One region of the Micromonospora sp. NPDC049201 genome, then DNA from elsewhere that is predicted to be linked to it. Evidence: riboswitches for the same ligand, from Rfam matches in the RefSeq annotation. Region 1 holds a riboswitch; the other holds the start of a gene.
What was found. A riboswitch is a leader RNA that binds a small molecule or an ion and turns the genes downstream of it on or off. The one in region 1 is predicted to bind thiamine pyrophosphate.
Positions count from the first base shown of each region.

Region 2: linked by a shared signal. The riboswitch ahead of ACZ6O5_RS21330 (ECF transporter S component) and the one ahead of thiE (thiamine phosphate synthase) in region 1 are both predicted to bind thiamine pyrophosphate.

Region 1 covers NZ_JBVJHM010000002.1:155,294-164,141, reverse strand. Annotated here, with positions in the region: gene ACZ6O5_RS04410 (ABC-F family ATP-binding cassette domain-containing protein) at 17-1,696, shown strand; gene ACZ6O5_RS04405 (nucleotidyltransferase family protein) at 1,693-2,490, shown strand; gene ACZ6O5_RS04400 (aldo/keto reductase) at 2,567-3,529, shown strand; TPP riboswitch at 3,812-3,923, shown strand; gene thiE (thiamine phosphate synthase) at 3,918-4,544, shown strand; gene thiO (glycine oxidase ThiO) at 4,538-5,668, shown strand; gene thiS (sulfur carrier protein ThiS) at 5,659-5,859, shown strand; gene ACZ6O5_RS04380 (thiazole synthase) at 5,865-6,635, shown strand; gene ACZ6O5_RS04375 (thiamine phosphate synthase) at 6,683-7,426, shown strand; gene thiD (bifunctional hydroxymethylpyrimidine kinase/phosphomethylpyrimidine kinase) at 7,423-8,211, shown strand; gene thiC (phosphomethylpyrimidine synthase ThiC) at 8,229-8,848, shown strand, end outside.
Region 2 covers NZ_JBVJHM010000009.1:237,788-246,635, forward strand. Annotated here, with positions in the region: gene ACZ6O5_RS21310 (acyl-CoA dehydrogenase family protein) at 1-330, opposite strand, end outside; gene ACZ6O5_RS21315 (DUF6328 family protein) at 444-947, opposite strand; gene ACZ6O5_RS21320 (sugar isomerase domain-containing protein) at 1,039-1,788, opposite strand; gene ACZ6O5_RS21325 (alpha/beta fold hydrolase) at 1,785-2,621, opposite strand; TPP riboswitch at 2,698-2,804, shown strand; gene ACZ6O5_RS21330 (ECF transporter S component) at 2,877-3,467, shown strand; gene ACZ6O5_RS21335 (ABC transporter ATP-binding protein) at 3,564-5,126, shown strand; gene ACZ6O5_RS21340 (energy-coupling factor transporter transmembrane component T family protein) at 5,123-5,923, shown strand; gene ACZ6O5_RS21345 (hypothetical protein) at 6,132-6,455, opposite strand; gene ACZ6O5_RS21350 (MTH1187 family thiamine-binding protein) at 6,730-7,026, shown strand; gene gndA (NADP-dependent phosphogluconate dehydrogenase) at 7,155-8,597, shown strand; gene ACZ6O5_RS21360 (thioredoxin reductase) at 8,674-8,848, opposite strand, start outside.

The DNA.
Region 1 (8,848 bases):
CGGGCAGGATGCCCGCGTGGGATACGTGGACGTGGCAGGGGTCGGGCACATCCTCCCGGACGGGCGGGAGCTGTTCCGCGACGTGTCGTTCCGGGTCGGCGAGGGCGCCAAGGTGGCGCTCGTCGGCCCCAACGGCGCCGGCAAGACGACGTTGCTCCGGATGGTCGCCGGTGACCTGCCGGTGCCCACCGGCGCGATCGCCCGCGCCGGCGGGTTGGGCGTGATGCGGCAGTTCGTCGGCATGATCGGTGACGAGTCGACGCTCGCCGACCTGGCCCTGTCACTCGCGCCGCCGGCGCTGCGCGACGCCGGGCACCGGCTGGTCGAGACCGAGGCGGCCATGCGGACGGCCGAGGTCCGGGGCAAGTTCAGCTCCGCCGCCGGCAAGGCCCAGCTCGCGTACGCCGACGCGCTGGCCGCCTGGGGCGAAGCCGGCGGGTACGACGCCGAGGTGCTCTTCGACACCGTCACCACCATCGTGCTGGACCTGCCGTGGGACGCCGCCCGGGACCGACCGGTCCGGACGCTCTCCGGTGGCCAGCAGAAACGCTTCGCGCTGGAGCTGCTGCTGCGCGGCCCGGACGAGGTGCTGCTGCTCGACGAGCCGGACAACTTCCTCGACGTACCAGGCAAGCGGTGGCTGGAGGCGCGGCTGCGGGAGTCCGCCAAGTCGGTGCTCTACGTCTCGCACGACCGGGAGCTGCTGGCACAGACCGCCGACCGGGTGGTCGCCGTGGAGGGCGGCAGCGCCTGGGTGCACCCGGGCGGCTTCGCGAGCTGGCACGACGCGCGGGTGGCCCGGCACGCCCGCCTCGACGAGCTGCGCCGGCGCTGGGACGAGGAACACCAGAAGCTGCGCGAACTGATGCTGATGTACAAGCAGAAGGCCGCGTACAACGACGGGCTGGCCTCCCGCTACCAGGCCGCGCAGACCCGGCTGCGCAAGTTCGAGGAGGCCGGGCCGCCGCCCGTACCCCCGAAGGACCAGGACATCCGGATGCGGCTGACCGGCGGGCGGACCGGCAAGCGCGCGGTGATCGCCGAGCAGCTTGAGTTGGACGGCCTGACCTACCCGTTCGACCTGGAACTCTGGTACGGCGACCGGGTCGCGGTGCTCGGCGCGAACGGGACCGGCAAGTCGCACTTCCTGCGTCTGCTGGCGCGCGGCGGCACCGACCCCGAGCCGGGCAACACGCCTGTCGACGGCGCTGCCGCGCTCGCGCCGGTCGCGCACGGCGGTGTGGTGCGGCTCGGCGCCCGGGTCCGGCCGGGGCACTTCTCACAGACCCACGACCGCCCGGAGCTGATGGCGAAGACGCTTGTCGAGGTGCTGTGGCGCGGCGACGAGCACCGGGCCGGCATGGACCGGCACGCGGCCATGGCGGCGCTGTCCCGCTACGAGCTGGCGGGCCAGGGCGACCAGCGCTTCGGCACGCTCTCCGGCGGCCAGCAGGCCCGCTTCCTGGTGCTGCTGCTGGAGCTGTCCGGGGCCACGCTGCTGCTGCTCGACGAGCCGACCGACAACCTCGACCTGGCCTCCGCCGAGGCGCTGGAGGCTGGGCTGACCGCGTTCGACGGCACGGTGGTCGCGGTGACGCACGACAGGTGGTTCACCCGGACCTTCGACCGGTTCGTGCTGTTCCGCGGCGACGGGGACGTGGTGGAGACGCCGGAGCCGGTCTGGGACGTCGGATGATCGACCAGGAGCTGGTCGACCGGCTCTGCGCGGTCGACGGCGTGGTCGCGGTGGCGCTCGGCGGCAGCCGGGCCCGCGGCGAACACCGGCCCGACTCCGACTGGGACGTCGGCCTCTACTACCGGGGTACGCCGGACGTGGCCGGGCTGCGCGCGGTCGCCGACTCGGTCGCCGACAGCCCGGTGGACCTCACCGCACCCGGCGGCTGGGGCCCCTGGGTCGACGGCGGCGGCTGGCTGCGCGTCGGCGGGGTGGCGGTGGACTGGATCTACCGGGACCTGGACCGGGTGCACCGGGTCTGGGCGGACTGCCGTGCCGGCCGCTACACGGTCGAGGTGCAGGCCGGGCACCCGCTCGGGTTCTACTCGCCCGCGTACGCCGGGGAGGTCGCGCTCGGCCGGGTGCTGGGCGACCCGACCGGCGAGCTGACCGCGCTGCGGGCCGAGACCGTCCACTACCCGCCCGCGCTCGGCGCGGCACTCGTGGCCGGCGGCTGGGAGACCGGCCTGCTGCTCGACGGCGCGGCCAAGGGCGCGGCCGGCGGCGACGCCGGGTACGTGGCGGGGTGCCTGTTCCGGGTGGTCGGCGTGCTCGCGCAGGCGCTGCACGGCCGGGCCGGGCGATGGCTGGTCAACGAGAAGGGCATGCTCGCCTCGGCCGGGCGGCTGCCGGGCACGCCACCGGACCTCACCGCCCGGGCGCAGGCGCTGCTCGGCGCGCTGGGGCGTACCCCGGTCGAGCTGGCGGCGACGGTCGGTGCCGCCCGGGCGCTCGTCGCCGACGCGCTGGGCTGAGACGCCCGGGCCGGCGGGCCCGGCCCGGTGGCAGCCGGTCGGGCTCGTCCCGTGCTCGGGCGGCGGCGGGCATAGGGTGGGACTCGTGAGTGAGATGACCTACCGTCGGCTGGGCGACTCCGGACTCGTGGTGTCCGTGGTCGGCATCGGCTGCAACAACTTCGGCCGCAAACTCGACAGCGACGGCACCCGGGCGGTGGTCGACGCCGCGCTCGACGCCGGGATCACCTTCTTCGACACCGCCGACATCTACGGCGAACCGCAGGGCGGCTCCGAGGAACTGCTCGGTCAGGCGCTCAAGGGGCGCCGCGACGACGTGGTGGTCGCCACCAAGTTCGGCATGGACATGCACGGCGCGAACGGGCCGGACCACGGTGCCCGGGGCGCCCGTCGCTACATCGCCCGCGCGGTCGAGGCGTCGCTGCGCCGGCTCGGCACCGACCACATCGACCTCTACCAGATGCACGAGCCCGACCCGGGCACGCCGATCGACGAGACGCTCGCCGCGCTGGACGACCTGGTGACCGCCGGCAAGGTGCGTTACCTCGGCAACTCCAACTTCGCCGGCTGGCAGATCGCCGACGCCGACTGGACCGCGTCGTCGGCGGGGCGTACCCGGTTCATCTCCGCGCAGAACCACTACTCGCTGCTGGAGCGGGGGGTGGAGGACGAGGTGATCCCGGCCTGCGAGCGGTTCGGCCTCGGCATGCTGCCGTTCTTCCCGCTCGCCAACGGGCTGCTCACCGGCAAGTACAAGCGGGGCGAGGCGCCCCCGACGGGCAGCCGGCTGGCCGGCGGCGGCCGGTACGCCGAGCGGCTGGCGGCGGCGCGCTGGGACACCATCGAGGCCATCGAGGCGTACGCCGCCGAGCGTGGGATCAGCATGCTCCAGGTGGCCATCGGCGGGCTGGCCGCCCGGCCGGCGGTGACCTCGGTGATCGCCGGCGCGACCACTCCGGACCAGGTACGCGCCAACGCCGACGCGGGCACCTGGCAGCCCACCGACGAGGACCTGGACGCCCTCGACGCCCTCCTCTGACGTCCCGCCCACCCGTTGGGTGGGCACTCGGTGAGGGGAACGTCATGGCTGTCTCCACGTCGGCCCGCGCAGCATCGGCCGGGTGCGCAGCCCTTCGTTGACGGCTCGACTACCCCGGAACGGCAGGACCGCCAGGCAACGCGGGACGCGGGCGTGGGTCGACATCCTGGCAGCGTGTCGTCACTCGACGGTCACCCGCCGTCCCGGTCCGTCGGGTGGCGCGGTCCTGGGAAAAAACTCACCCGGTCTTCCGTACGGCGGGGAGGCGTCGTACGGTAGCCGCAAGTGACCCACGGGAGCCCGGTGTGGACCGGGCTGAGAGGGGGGCTGACAGCCCCCGACCGTTGAACCTGATCCGGGTAATGCCGGCGCAGGGAGGAGCGTTGCCGTGCCGTCCCTGGGACGACTGCATCTCATCACCGACACCCGACCGGGGCGGAATCCGCTCGGCGTGCTGCGTGCCGCGCTGCCGGTGGGCCGCGCCGAACTCGTCGTACAGGTCCGCGTGACGGACGACGCCACCGACCGGGAGGCGTACGAGCTGGCCCGCCGGGTGGTCGAGGCGTGCCGGCCGTACGGCACGTGTTGCCTGGTCAACGACCGGTTGCACGTGGCGCTCGCGGTGGGCGCGGCCGGTGGCCACGTCGGGGCGGACGACCTGCCGGTGGCCGCCGCCCGCCGGGTGCTCGGCGTCGACGCGGTGCTCGGCGCGACCGCCCGGGAGCCGGGCGCCGCCCGGGCCGCGGTCGCCGCCGGAGCGAGCTACCTGGGTGTGGGCCCCTGCCACGCCACCACCACCAAGCCGGGGCTGCCCGCGCCGATCGGCCCGGACGGGGTACGCGCGGTCTCCGCGGCGGTGACCGTGCCGGTGATCGCCATCGGCGGGGTGACCGCCGCGGCGGTGCCGGCGTTGCGGGCGGCCGGGGCGTACGGGGTGGCGGTGGTCGGCGCGCTGTCCGAGGCGGCCGACCCCGCGCACGCCACCGCCGAGCTGCTCGGTGCGCTGACGTGTTAAGCGGGGGCCCCTCCTCTACCGAATGCGTTAACAGGGGGCCCGTCCTTTCCGAGGTGGGGGTGGTGGGGGCGGGGCCGGTGGGGCTGGCGATCGCGTGGCGGTGCGCGCAGCGCGGGCTGCGGGTGAGCGTGTACGACGACCGGCCCGGGTCGGGCGCGTCGCGGGTGGCCGCCGGCATGCTCGCCCCGGTCGCCGAGGCGTACTTCGGCGAGCGGGAGCTGACCGGGCTGCTTGTCGAGTCCGCGGCCCGGTGGCCGGCGTTCGCCGCCGAGCTGGCCGAGGCGAGCGGCGTCGACCTGGGCCACCGCACCGAGGGCACGCTGGTGGTCGGGCTCACCGCCGACGACCTGGCCGAGGCGGGGCGGCTGTGGTCGTACCAGCAGGGTTTGGGGTTGCCGATCACGCCGCTGCGCCCGTCGGCGCTGCGCGACCGCGAGCCGGCGCTGGCCACCCGGGTGCGCGGCGGCGCGGTCGCGCCCGGCGACCACCAGGTCGACCCGCGTCGCCTGGTCGCCGCGCTGCGGGTCGCGGCGGAGCGGGCCGGCGTGACGTTCCGGCCGGCGCGGGTCGGCACGCTGTCCGAGGTGGACGCGCGGGTCACCGTGGTCGCGGCCGGCTGCGGCGCGGCGGCGCTGACCGGGCTGCCGGTCCGGCCGGTGAAGGGCCAGGTGCTGCGGCTCCGCGCGCCCGCCGGCGGTCCGCCGGGCTTCCGGCACGTGATCCGGGGGTACGCCGACGGCGAGCCGGTCTACCTGGTGCCCCGGGCCGACGGCGAGGTGGTGGTCGGTGCCACCGTGGAGGAACGCGCGGACGTCGAGGTGACCGCCGGCGGTGTGCTTCGGCTGCTCCACGCCGCCGCCGAGCTGGTCCCCGAGCTGACCGAGTACGCGCTGGTGGAGGCCGCCGCCGGGCTGCGCCCGGGCACGCCGGACAACGCGCCGGTGATCGGGGTGCTGCCCGGCCGACCCGGCGTGCTCGCCGCCACCGGGCACCACCGGCACGGCATCGTGCTCACCCCGGTCACCGCCGACCTGGTCACCGAACTGATCGTCAACGGCGAGCCGGATCCGGCGCTCGCCCCCTTCAGCCCGGCACGGTTTTCGAAGGAGCGCCTGTGGAACTGATCGTCAACGGCACCGGGCGGACGCTGCCCGACGGCGTCACGCTCGCCGAGGTGGTCCGCGCGGTCACCGGTCAGCAGCGCGGCCTCGCGGTCGCGGTCAACGGCGAGGTGGTGCCGCGCGGTGGTTGGCCGGCGAGCGTGCTGCGCGACGGCGACCGCGTCGAGGTGCTCAGCGCCGCGCAGGGCGGGTGACCGGGATGTCCCTGGAGATCGGCGGCGTGCCGCTCGGCTCCCGGCTGGTGCTCGGCACCGGCGGCGTGGCCAGCCTGGACGTGCTGGAGGCGGCGGTCCGGGCGTCCGGCACGGAGGTGGTGACGCTGGCGCTGCGCCGGGTCGACACCACGCCGGGTGGCGCGGGCGGGCTGCTCGACCTGCTGGAGCGGTGCGGGGTACGGCTGCTGCCGAACACGGCCGGCTGCCGGACCGCGGTGGAGGCGGTGAAGACGGCGCACCTGGCCCGGGAGGCGTTCGACACCGACTGGGTGAAACTGGAGGTGATCGGCGACGAGCGCACGCTCCTGCCCGACGGGGTGGAGCTGCTGCGCGCCGCCGAGGAGCTGGTCGCCGACGGGTTCACCGTGCTGCCGTACACGTCGGACGATCCGGTGCTGGCCCGGCGGCTGGCCGACGTCGGCTGCGCCGCGGTGATGCCGGCCGGGTCGCCGATCGGCTCCGGTCTGGGCATCGGCAACCCGCACCACATCCGGCTGATCCGGCAGGCCGTCGACGTGCCGGTGATCCTCGACGCCGGTATCGGCACCGCCTCCGACGCCGCGCTCGCCATGGAGCTGGGTTGCGACGGGGTGCTGCTGGCCAGCGCCGTCACCCGCGCCGCCGACCCGGTGGCCATGGCCACCGCCATGCGCCACGCGGTCGAGGCCGGGCGCCTCGCGTACGGCGCCGGCCGCATCCCCCGCCGCTCCCACGCGCTCCCGTCCACCCCCGACGACGGCCGGCCCGACCTGTGACCGGCACCCGCGTCGCCACCGTTCCCGGCGGGCGGACGCGTACCAGCATCCGCGACTGCCCGGCCGGAGTGGTGCTGCTGACCGATCGGCGGGTCGCGCGGGCGCCGCTCGTCGAGGTGGTGGCGGCAGCCGTCGACGGGGGAGTGCGGTGGGTGGTGCTGCGGGAGAAGGACCTGCCGCGCGCCGAGCGCCTGGCGCTCGCCGTCGAGCTGCGCGCGGTCCTGGCCGACGTCGGCGGCACGCTGATCGTGGCCGGACCGGACCCGCTCGACGGCGACGCCGTGCACCTGCCGGCCGCCGGCCCGTACCCGCCGCCGCGCCTCGGGCTGGTCGGTCGCTCCTGCCACGACGCCGCCGAACTGACGCGACTGACCACCGAGGACTACGCGACGCTGTCCCCGGTCCTCCCCACCCGCACCAAACCCGGCTACGGCCCACCGCTGGGCCCGGAAGGGCTGCGCGCGCTGGTCGCGGTCAGCCCGGTGCCGGTGCTCGCGCTCGGCGGCATCGAGACCCCGGCCCAGGTCACGGCCTGTGTTGACGCGGGTGCCATCGGCGTCGCCGCGCTCGGCGCGATCATGCGCGCCTCCGATCCCGCCGAAACCGCCACCGCGCTGGGCAGCGCCTTCCAGGAGGCGTTCACCCCGGTTGTCGCGCACCCCCCACCCGACGGCGGAGATCCCCACGAGAGGGCTGCGGCCGACCGTGACCACGCAGGGATCAAGCCTGACCGCCCGGAGTGGGCACGGTCGGCCGCAGCCCCCACCGCAACCAGAGAAGGAACGCAGTGACGCCGCAGGTACTACTCACCATCGCCGGCTCCGACTCCGGCGGCGGCGCCGGCATCCAGGCGGACCTGAAGACGTTCGCCGCGCTCGGCGCGTACGGGACGAGCGTGCTCACGGCCGTCACCGCGCAGAACACGCGCGGCGTGGACGCCGTCCTGCCGTTGCCCCCGCAGACCGTCCGCGACCAGCTCGACAGCGTGCTCGGCGACTTCGACGTCCGGGCCGTGAAGACCGGCATGCTCGGCACGCCGGCGGTCGCCGAGGCGGTGGCCGGGGCGGCCCGGGACGGGCGACTGCCCCGCCTCGTCGTCGACCCGGTGCTGGTCGCCACCAGCGGGCACCGGCTCGGCGTGACGGAGGCGGTCGAGCGGCTGCTGCCGTACGCCGAGGTGGCGACGCCGAACTGCGCGGAGGCCGCGGCCCTCACCGGACGCCCGGTCGGCACGGTCGAGGAGATGGTCGCCGCGGCCGAGGCGCTGGCCGCGCGGGGGCCGACGTTCGTGGTGGTGACCGGCGGCGACGTCGACGCGGCGGGCGAGTCGGTGGACGTGCTGGCCGGCGGCGGCACCACGCGGCTGCTGCGCGCGCCCCGGGTGGACACCCGGCACAACCACGGCACCGGCTGTTCGTTCGCCGCCGCCGTCGCGGTCCGACTGGCGGCCGGCGACGCGGCGCCGGTCGCGGTGGCCGCCGCCAAGGAGTACGTGACCCGCGCGCTGACCGGCGCGCGGGGTTGGGAGCTGGGCGCGGGACGCGGCCCGCTGGACCACTTCGGCTGGTCCGCTTGAGCGACAGGGAGGCTGTCATGCAGGCACGTCGCAAGGTGTACGTGGAAGGGTCGCGGCCGGACATCCGGGTGCCGTTCGCGGAGGTGACGCTGACCGGGGACAACCCGCCGGTGCGGCTCTACGACACCTCGGGCCCGGGATCGGACCCGGAGGTGGGGCTGCCCGCGCTGCGCGGGCCGTGGATCGCCGAGCGGGGCGACGTCGCGCCGGTGCGGGGCGCCGGCAGCCCGCTGGCGGGAACGCGGCCGACCCAGCTCGCGTACGCCCGGGCCGGGACCGTCACGCCGGAGATGGAGTTCGTGGCGATCCGGGAGGGCGTCACGCCGGAGTTCGTCCGGGACGAGATCGCCGCCGGCCGGGCCGTGCTGCCGCTCAACGTCAACCACCCGGAGTGCGAGCCGGCGATCATCGGTAAGGCGTTCCTGGTGAAGGTGAACGCCAACATCGGCACCTCGGCGGTCACCTCGTCGGTGGCCGAGGAGGTGGAGAAGCTCACCTGGGCGACCCGGTGGGGCGCGGACACCGTGATGGACCTCTCCACCGGCAGGCGGATCCACCAGACCCGCGAGGCGATCGTGCGTAACGCGCCGGTGCCGATCGGCACCGTGCCGATCTACCAGGCGTTGGAGAAGGTCGG
Region 2 (8,848 bases), on a different contig from region 1:
CGCGCCGAGCCGGGCCATGCCGTGGAACACGTCGTCCGGGATCCGCGCGTCGCGCTCGATCGCCGCGCCGTCCACCTCGGCGCCCAGGTACGCCCCGAACGCGTCGAGGAACTCCTGCGCGCGGGCCACGTCGGCCGGGTCGGACCGGGGCCACGGGTTGATCAGGTCGAGCCGGAACCGGCCGAGGAAGAGTTCCTTGCCGAAACTGGGCCGGTCCCAGGCCGCCTCGCGGGCCGCCTCGGCGACCTGGCGGGCCTCCTTCTCGGAGACCTGGCCGGCCTCGGTGGGCAGCGGTCCCACCCCGTCGGCGTTGTTCTGTGTCGTGGTCACGGCTGCCTCCTGGATGGTCGGTCCGGCTGCGATCGACGCGCTCGACGAAAACGACGCTACCCCCGGGTGTTACCCAGGGGTAGCGTCGCGTGCACGTCCGATTTGGCGGACCCTCAGTCGCCGGCCAGCGTCTGCGGGTCGTCGTCATCGTCGTCGACGTCGTCCTCACCCCAGTTGCGCCGCGCGAACGGCAGGATCGCCCAGAACGTCAGGAACCAGATGCCGGTGAGCGCGCTGAGCAGGAACGCGATGGGCCGGTCCAGCACGAAGTCGCTGACCAGCAGCACCGAGCTGACCATCGCGATCAGCATGAAGAACAGGCCGCCGGTGGCCATCCGGTGGGCGAAGCGGACCAGCTCCGGCTTGCGGCCCTGCCGGAACAGCGCCCGGTGGAACGCCACCGGCGAGATGATCATCGCGGCGGACGCGGCGGCGGCCAGCAACGCCACGATGTAGACGTCACGCTGGAACTCGGTGGTCCGGGTGAACCCGTTGCTGAACGGCAGCGTCAGCAAGAAGGCGAAGAGGATCTGCACGCCGGTCTGCGCGACGCGCAGCTCCTGCAACAGATCGGCGAAGTTGCGCTGCCAGCGCTGCTTCTCGGATTCCTTGGACACTCGCGAACCTCCGGTGAAGACGGCACGGCCGGCGGGTGAACACCCGCCGGCAGCAGCGCCTGTGCCCGATTCGGGCGCTCGCGAAACCGGCTCACGATCCCCGGCGGATCCGCCCCGCGTACCGGGCTTCCAGTTCGGCGTTGTACTCGTCGCCGCCGGTGATGTTGGCGGACAGGTAGACCGGCGGTCGCTCCCCCGCCGCCACCAGCCGGGCCACCACCTCGACGGTGATCTGCTGGGCCAGCAGCGCGGCGGTGATCGACGAGACCGCGCCGACCGCGCCACCGCCGGGCAACGGCAGCGTGGCGTCGCCGTACGGGGCGCCGTTGTCCAGCACCACGTCGGCGAAGTCGGCCAACTTCCGCCCGGACGGGTGCCGCGAGGTCATCCGCGCCGAGTGCCGCGCCGACGTGATCGCCACCAGCCCGTGCCCGCGCTGCTTCACGATCGACGCGAACTCGACCATCGCCCCGTTCACGCCCGAGTTGGAGGCGAGCACGAACACGTCCGGCGGCCGGACCGGGGCCAGCTCGTAGAGCCGGTGCGCCACCGCCGGCTCGCGTTCCAGCTTCGGGCCGAGCACGTCGGCCGGCTCGCCGCCGTGCAGGACCAGGTCGCGCAGCGCGATGCGGTTGGTGGGCACCAGCCCGCCGGCGCGGCCGGCGATCTCCATGGCGAGCGCCTCGGAGTGCCCGGTGCCGAACGCGTGCACCACCCCGTCGGCACGGAGCGCCGCCACGATCAGATCGGCCGCCTCCGCCACGTTCCCCCGCTGCTCGGTGGCCACCCGCTGCATCGTCGACGTCACCGTCGCCAGGTACGCCTCGGCGCTCACCGTCATGCCTCCTCCGTCCCTCGGACCCGGGCCAGGACCGCCTCGACCAGCGGGCCCGGGGCCTCGTCGGGGATCCAGTGGCTGACGCCGGACAGGGTCACGAACCGGTAGTCGCCGGTGACGTGTCCCGCGCACGCCTCGGCGGCGGTCCGGCCGACCGCCACGTCCCTGTCGCTCCAGACGTACGTGGTCGGCACCGCCACCGGGCCGACCGCCTTCATGTCCGACCCGCTCATCGCGCGGTACCAGTTCAGCGCCGCGGTGAGCGCCCCCGGCTCCCGCATCGGGTCGGCGTACCGGGCGACGGTGGCCGCGTCGCCGACGCCGCGCAGCATCCGGCGCAGCACGGCGCCGTGCAGCGCCAGCAGCACCTTCTCCGCCTTGCCCGGCATCCGGAACAGCGCCATGTAGGCGGACTTGGCCTTCTGCCGGGGATCGTTGGCGAGCGCGTGGCCCATCGCGGCCGGGTGCGGCACCGACACCGCGGTCAGCGTCCGCACCCGCTCCGGGTGCGCCGCCGCGAGGCCCCAGGCCACGATCGCGCCCCAGTCGTGGCCGACCAGGTGCGCGGCGGTCACCCCGAGCGCGTCCAGCACGGCCGCCGCGTCGGCCACCATCTCCGGGATCCGGTACGCCTCGACCGCCGCCGGCCGCGCGCCGGGCGAGTAGCCGCGCTGGTCGAGCGCGTACGTGCGCAGCCCGGCGGCGTGCAGCGCGGGCGTCACCGCGTCCCACTCGCCGGCGTGCTGCGGAAAGCCGTGCAGCAGCAGGACGGGGTCGCCGCCCTCGGGGCCGCCGGTGCGTACCTCGAACGTCAGATTTCGCGCCTCGACCCGCATGATCGCCAGCCTACCGACAGTCGCCCTGCTGGGCCCGGCCCCGACGTCGGTGCTAGCGTCTGCGACGAGACAACTTCACATCCGACAGGGGAGCGCACAGCGCTGAGAGTGCGGGCCGGTGCCCGCAGACCCTCGAACCTGATCTGGGTAATGCCAGCGCAGGGAGTTCGGTCGACCTCCAGCCGCGTCGACGTCCGGCATTCCGGGCGCGGCGTGCGTCTTCTCCTGGTTCCTCACCACGAACTGGGAGCCACCGTGAACCACACCGACAGCAACCGCTGGCGTACCGTCGACATCGTCGTCGCCTCGGTCATCGCCGTCGCCTTCGGCGTCGTCTTCTGGGCCTGGGGCCTGCTCTGGAGCGCCACCGACGCGGCGTTCGCGTTCTTTCCGCCCGCGCAGGCGGTGCTCTACGGCGTGTGGCTGATCCCGGCGGTGCTCGCCGGCCTGATCATCCGCAAGCCGGGTGCCGCGCTCTACTGCGAGACGGTGGCCGCGATCGTCTCCGCGCTGCTGGGCAGCCAGTGGGCGGGCATCGTGATCCTCCAGGGCCTGATGCAGGGCATCGGCGCGGAGTTGGCGTTCGCCGCCTTCCGCTACCGCTCGTTCAAGCTGCCGGTGGCGGTCCTGGCCGGCGCGCTGACCGGCCTGGGCGCGGCGATCTTCGACTTCGTCTACTGGAACAAGGCGTACGAGCTGACCTCCTACCGCATCCCGTACGCGCTCATCACGATCGTCAGCGCCACCGTGATCGCCGGCCTCGGCGCCCACCTGCTCACCCGCGCCCTGGCCAACACCGGCGTCCTGGACCGCTTCCCCGCCGGCCGCGACCGCGCCCTGGTCTGACGGGTTCCCGCCGTTGATCAAGGAGTTTGCGTCGGCGGCGGGCGGTTTCCCTGACGCGAACTCCTTGATCAACGAGGCTGGGGAGGGGGTGGCGCGGTGAGTGGGGTGGTTCTGCGGGGGTTCGGGTGGCGGCACGGGGGGCGGAAGCGCTGGGCGGTGCGTGGGGTTGACCTGCGCGTCGAGAGCGGGGAGCGGGTGCTGCTGCTCGGGGCCTCCGGTGCGGGCAAGAGCACGCTGCTGGCGGCGCTGGCCGGGCTGCTGCCGGAGGACTCCGGCGAGCAGGAGGGCGCCGTCGAGATCGACGGGCTGGACCCGCGCAAGGCCCGCGAACGCGTCGGCGTGGTGTTCCAGGACCCGGAGACCCAGCTCGTGATGGCCCGCTCCGGCGACGACGTCGCGTTCGGGCTGGAGAACCGCGGGGTGCCGGCCGAGGAGATCTGGCCCCGGGTCGACGAGGCGTTGCGCCGGGTCGGCTTCCCCTACCCCCGGGACCGCCCGACCGCCGCGCTCAGCGGCGGCGAGCAGCAGCGGCTGGCCCTCGCCGGGGCGCTCGCGCTGCGTCCCGGACTGCTGCTGCTCGACGAGCCGACCGCCAACCTCGACCCGGCCGGCGCCGCGCTGATCCGCCGGGCGGTCGCGGACGCGCTCGACCCGGACACCACGCTGATCCTGGTGGAGCACCGGGTCGCCGAGGCGCTGCCGCTCGTCGACCGCGTGGTGGTGCTGGAACCGGGTGGCGGCGTGCGCGCCGACGGGCCGCCCGGCGCGGTCTTCGCCGCGCACGGCGAGGCGCTGGCCGCCGCCGGGGTCTGGGTGCCCGGGCACACCGTGCCGCCGCGACACGCCACCGCGCCGGCCGGCGACGTGCTGCTCACCGCCGACCGGCTCGGCCTGCCGCCCCGGCTGGCCCCCACCGACCTTCGGGTACGCGCCGGCGAGGCGCTCGCCGTCCTCGGCCCGAACGGCGCCGGCAAGTCCACGCTGGCGCTGCTCCTCGGCGGCCTGCTGCGCCCCGGCACCGGCACGGTCACCGCGGCCACGGAACTGGCCGGGCGGGACGCGCGCACTCCCCCGCACCGCTGGCGGGCGCCGGCGCTGGCCCGCCGGATCGGCTCGGTCTTCCAGGACCCGGAGCACCAGTTCGTCACCGGTACGGTCCGCGACGAACTGGCGCTCGGCCCGCGCCGGACCGGGCAGTCCGAGGCGGCGGTCACCGCCACCGTGGACGCGCTGCTGCACCGGCTGCGACTGGACCGGCTGGCCGGCGCCAACCCGTACACCCTCTCCGGTGGCGAGGCGCGGCGGCTGAGCGTGGCGACCGCCCTGGCCACCGCGCCCCGCCTGCTGATCTGCGACGAGCCCACGTTCGGCCAGGACCGGCGCACCTGGCGGGAACTGATCGACCTGCTCGCCGAGCTGCGCGACGCCGGCCACGGCGTGGTCACGGTGACCCACGACGCCGACTTCGTCGCCGCGCTGGCCGACCGGACGCTCACCCTGGACCGCCCGGCCGGGTCCCACGAGCCGGGCCGTCCCGGTTCGGCGCGGCACCCGTCACCGCCGGGCCCTCCCGGTTCGGCGCGGCACCCGTCACCGCCGGGCCGTCCCGGTTCGGCGCGGCGTCCGTCACCGCCGGGCCGAGGGGCGGGTGCGACGTGATCGACCTGGAGCCGGTGGCGACGCCGGGCGCCCCGCTGGCCCGGCGCAACCCGGTGGCGAAGCTGGCCGCCGCGATGGTGTTCACCATCGTGCTGGTGGCGACGCTGGACCCGGTCGCGCCGGCCATCGCCATCGCGGTCGAGCTGGCCGTGCTGCCGCTGTTCGGGGTCCGCTACCGGGTGCTCGCCCGCCGGGCGTGGCCGCTGCTGGCCGCCGCCGTCGGCATCCTGGTCACGCTGGTGCTCTTCGCCGCCGACCGGTCCGGGCCGGTGCTGGTCGAGGCCGGGCCGGTGCTGGTCACCCAGGGCGTCCTGGTCACCGCGCTGGGGCTGGTGCTGCGCATGCTCGCGGTGGCGCTGCCCGGCATCATCGTGTTCGCCACCACGGACCCGACCGAACTGGCCGACGCGCTGATCCAGAACGCGAAGGCGCCGGCCCGGTTCGCCATCGGCGCGCTGGCCGCGTTCCGGCTGGTGCCGCTCCTCGAACAGGAGTGGCGGATGATCAGCATGGCCCGCCGGGCCCGGGGCGTGGACGCCGGCCGCAACCCGGTGGCCAAGCTGCGGCTCTTCGCGTCCACCGCGTTCACGCTGCTGGTCGGCGCGATCCGGCGCGGCACCCGGCTGGCCGTGGCGATGGACGCCCGGGGCTTCGACGCGGGAACCCCGCGTACGGTCGCCCGCCGACAGCGCTTCACCCGCGCGGACGCCCTGCTCGTGCTCGCCGCCGCCCTGCTCGCCGGTGCCGCCCTGACCACGAGCATCCTCCTGGGCACCTTCCGCCCCCTGATCGGCTGACCCCTCCCCCGCGCCCCCTCCCGGCCCGGCGATCATGAAGTTGACGGCGTTCCCTGTCCGTTTTGTCGCTGCCAACCTCATGATCGACGCGCCGCGGGGCGATCTTGGAAGGAAACGGCCCTTGGCGGGGCCGGAAGCTTCCAAGATCTGTTGCGATCTCCGCGCACCCCCGTGACGGGGGTGCGCGGAGATCGGGGACGGGTGAGGATCAGCTGCGCCGGAAGGCGTAGAACCGGTTCTGGCCGGCTCGCTGGCTACGGCCGGCCAACCGGGCGTCGCGGCCGGCGGACGGGCCGGCCTTCGGTGCCGAGCGAGCCGACGTCGAACCAGCCGACGTCGAACCAGCCGGCTCCGACCCGACCGGCGCTGAACCAGCCGACACCGGACCGGCCAACGCCGAACCGGGCGTCGAACCGGACAGGGTCACCGGCGTCGGCGGGGACACGGTGAGCGCGTCGAGATCCGTCGGCGTCAGCCCCAGCGGGGACGACGACGGCTTGCGGGACTTCTTCGGGTTGCGCTTCGCGGGCATCCGCGGGCCTCCTGTCTGTCGGGCGCGCCGACCACGGTCGCGCCGGGGGCGCGCCGTAGTGGGACGCGCCGAGCGGGTGCGATCCGGTGCGATCCGACCGCGACAGACACCGCGAACAACGGCGGCGGGACGGGATGCGGACGCCCGGAGCAGGACGGGTCCGCGGCAGCTACGGCGGCGGACCGGCTCGGAGGAAGGGCGTCAGTTGCGCATGCCGACACGCTAACCCGACGCCACCGACACCCGCACCCGAATTACTGACACCATCGTCGGCATGCTTGTCGCGTTCTCCATCACCCCGCTCGGCGTGGGTGAGTCCGTGGGCGACCCGGTCGCCGACGCCGTCCGGGTGGTCCGCGAGTCCGGCCTGCCGAACCGGACCGATGCCATGTTCACCACTGTCGAGGGTGAGTGGGACGAGGTGATGGCGGTGGTGAAGCGGGCCGTCGACACCGTCGCGGCCCAGGCGCCCCGGGTCAGCCTGGTGCTCAAGGCCGACCTGCGCCCCGGCGTGACCGACGCGTTGACCGCGAAGGTGGCGCACATCGAGGCGCGTCTCGCCGAGGGATGAGACGCGCCGCCACCGCCTCCTCACCCCTCGTCGCGGTGTGATCCCCTCACGCCACGACCGCGATACGGTCGCAGGACGGTAACGAGGACGGCCGCGGTCAGCGGCGCGGACGAGAGGTGGCGGTACGCATGGCAGAGCAGGCGACGGCGCAGATCGGGGTCACCGGTCTGGCCGTGATGGGCCGCAACCTGGCCCGGAACCTGGCCCGCAACGGCTTCGCCGTGGCGGTGCACAACCGGTCGCCGGAACGCACCCGCAGCCTGGTCGCCGAGCACGGTGACGAGGGCACGTTCGTGCCGTCCGAGTCGCTCGCCGACTTCGTCGCCTCGCTGGAGCGGCCCCGCGCGGTGATCGTGATGGTGAAGGCCGGCGCGCCGACCGACGCCGTGATCGACGAGCTGATCCCGCTGCTGGAGGAGGGGGACATCGTCGTCGACTGCGGCAACGCGCACTTCGCCGACACCCGCCGCCGCGAGGAGGCGCTGCGCACGCACGGGCTGCACTTCGTCGGCACCGGCGTCTCCGGCGGCGAGGAGGGCGCGCTGCGCGGCCCGAGCATCATGCCGGGCGGCTCGGCGGAGTCCTACCAGAAGCTCGGGCCGATCTTCGAGAAGATCGCCGCGCAGGTCGAGGGCGCGCCCTGCTGCCGGCACGTCGGCCCGGACGGCGCCGGCCACTTCGTCAAGATGGTGCACAACGGCATCGAGTACGCCGACATGCAGCTCATCGCCGAGGCGTACGACCTGTTGCGGGCCGGCCTGTCGGCGAGCCCGGCGGAGATCGCGGACATCTTCCGGGAGTGGAACGGCGGCGAGCTGGAGTCGTTCCTGATCGAGATCACCGCGGACGTGCTCGGGCACACCGACGCGGCGACCGGCCACGCGTTCGTGGACGTGGTGCTCGACCAGGCCGAGCAGAAGGGCACCGGCCGCTGGACCGTGCAGAGCGCGCTGGACCTGGGCATCCCGATCACCGGCATCGCCGAGGCCACGTTCGCCCGTTCGCTGTCCGGTCACGCGGACCAGCGCGAGGCGGCCCGTCGCGTGTTCGCCGACGCCGGCGAGAAGTGGCAGGTGGAGGACCGGGACACGTTCGTCGAGGACGTGCGCCGCGCGCTGCTGGCCAGCAAGATCGTCGCGTACGCGCAGGGCTTCGACCACATCCGGGCCGGCAGCCGGGAGTACGACTGGAACATCGACCTGGGCGGCACGGCCACCATCTGGCGGGGCGGCTGCATCATCCGGGCCCGCTTCCTGGACCGCATCCGGGAGGCGTACGACGGCGAGCCGGAGCTGGCGACGCTGCTCGTCGCGCCGTGGTTCGCCGACCGGGTCAGCGCCGGTGTCCCGGCCTGGCGGCGGGTGGTGGCCGACGCGGCCCGGGCGGGTGTGCCGACCCCGGCCTTCGCGTCGTCGCTGGCCTACTTCGACGCGCTGCGGGCGCAGCGGCTGCCGGCCGCGCTGATCCAGGGGCTGCGGGACAACTTCGGCGCGCACACCTACCACCGGGTGGACCGGGACGGCGCGTTCCACACCCGCTGGGCCGGCGACCGCTCCGAAGTGGAGGGCTGAGCCCCACCACGCTCACCGGTGGGCGGCCCGGGTCACGGCGCGGTACCGGACGCGCCGGGCCGGGGCCGTCGCCGGGTCATCGGGCCCAGTCCGCCGCCGGCTCACCGGCGGCCAGCTCGCCGATCTCGCCGGAACGGACGGTGGGGGTGTGTCCGAGGTCGGCGCACCACCGCTCGGCGACGCCGGCGCACAGCTCGGCGACCGCCTCCCGGCGGCTCGGCTCCATCAGGTCGGCGGCGGCCAGGGCGGCC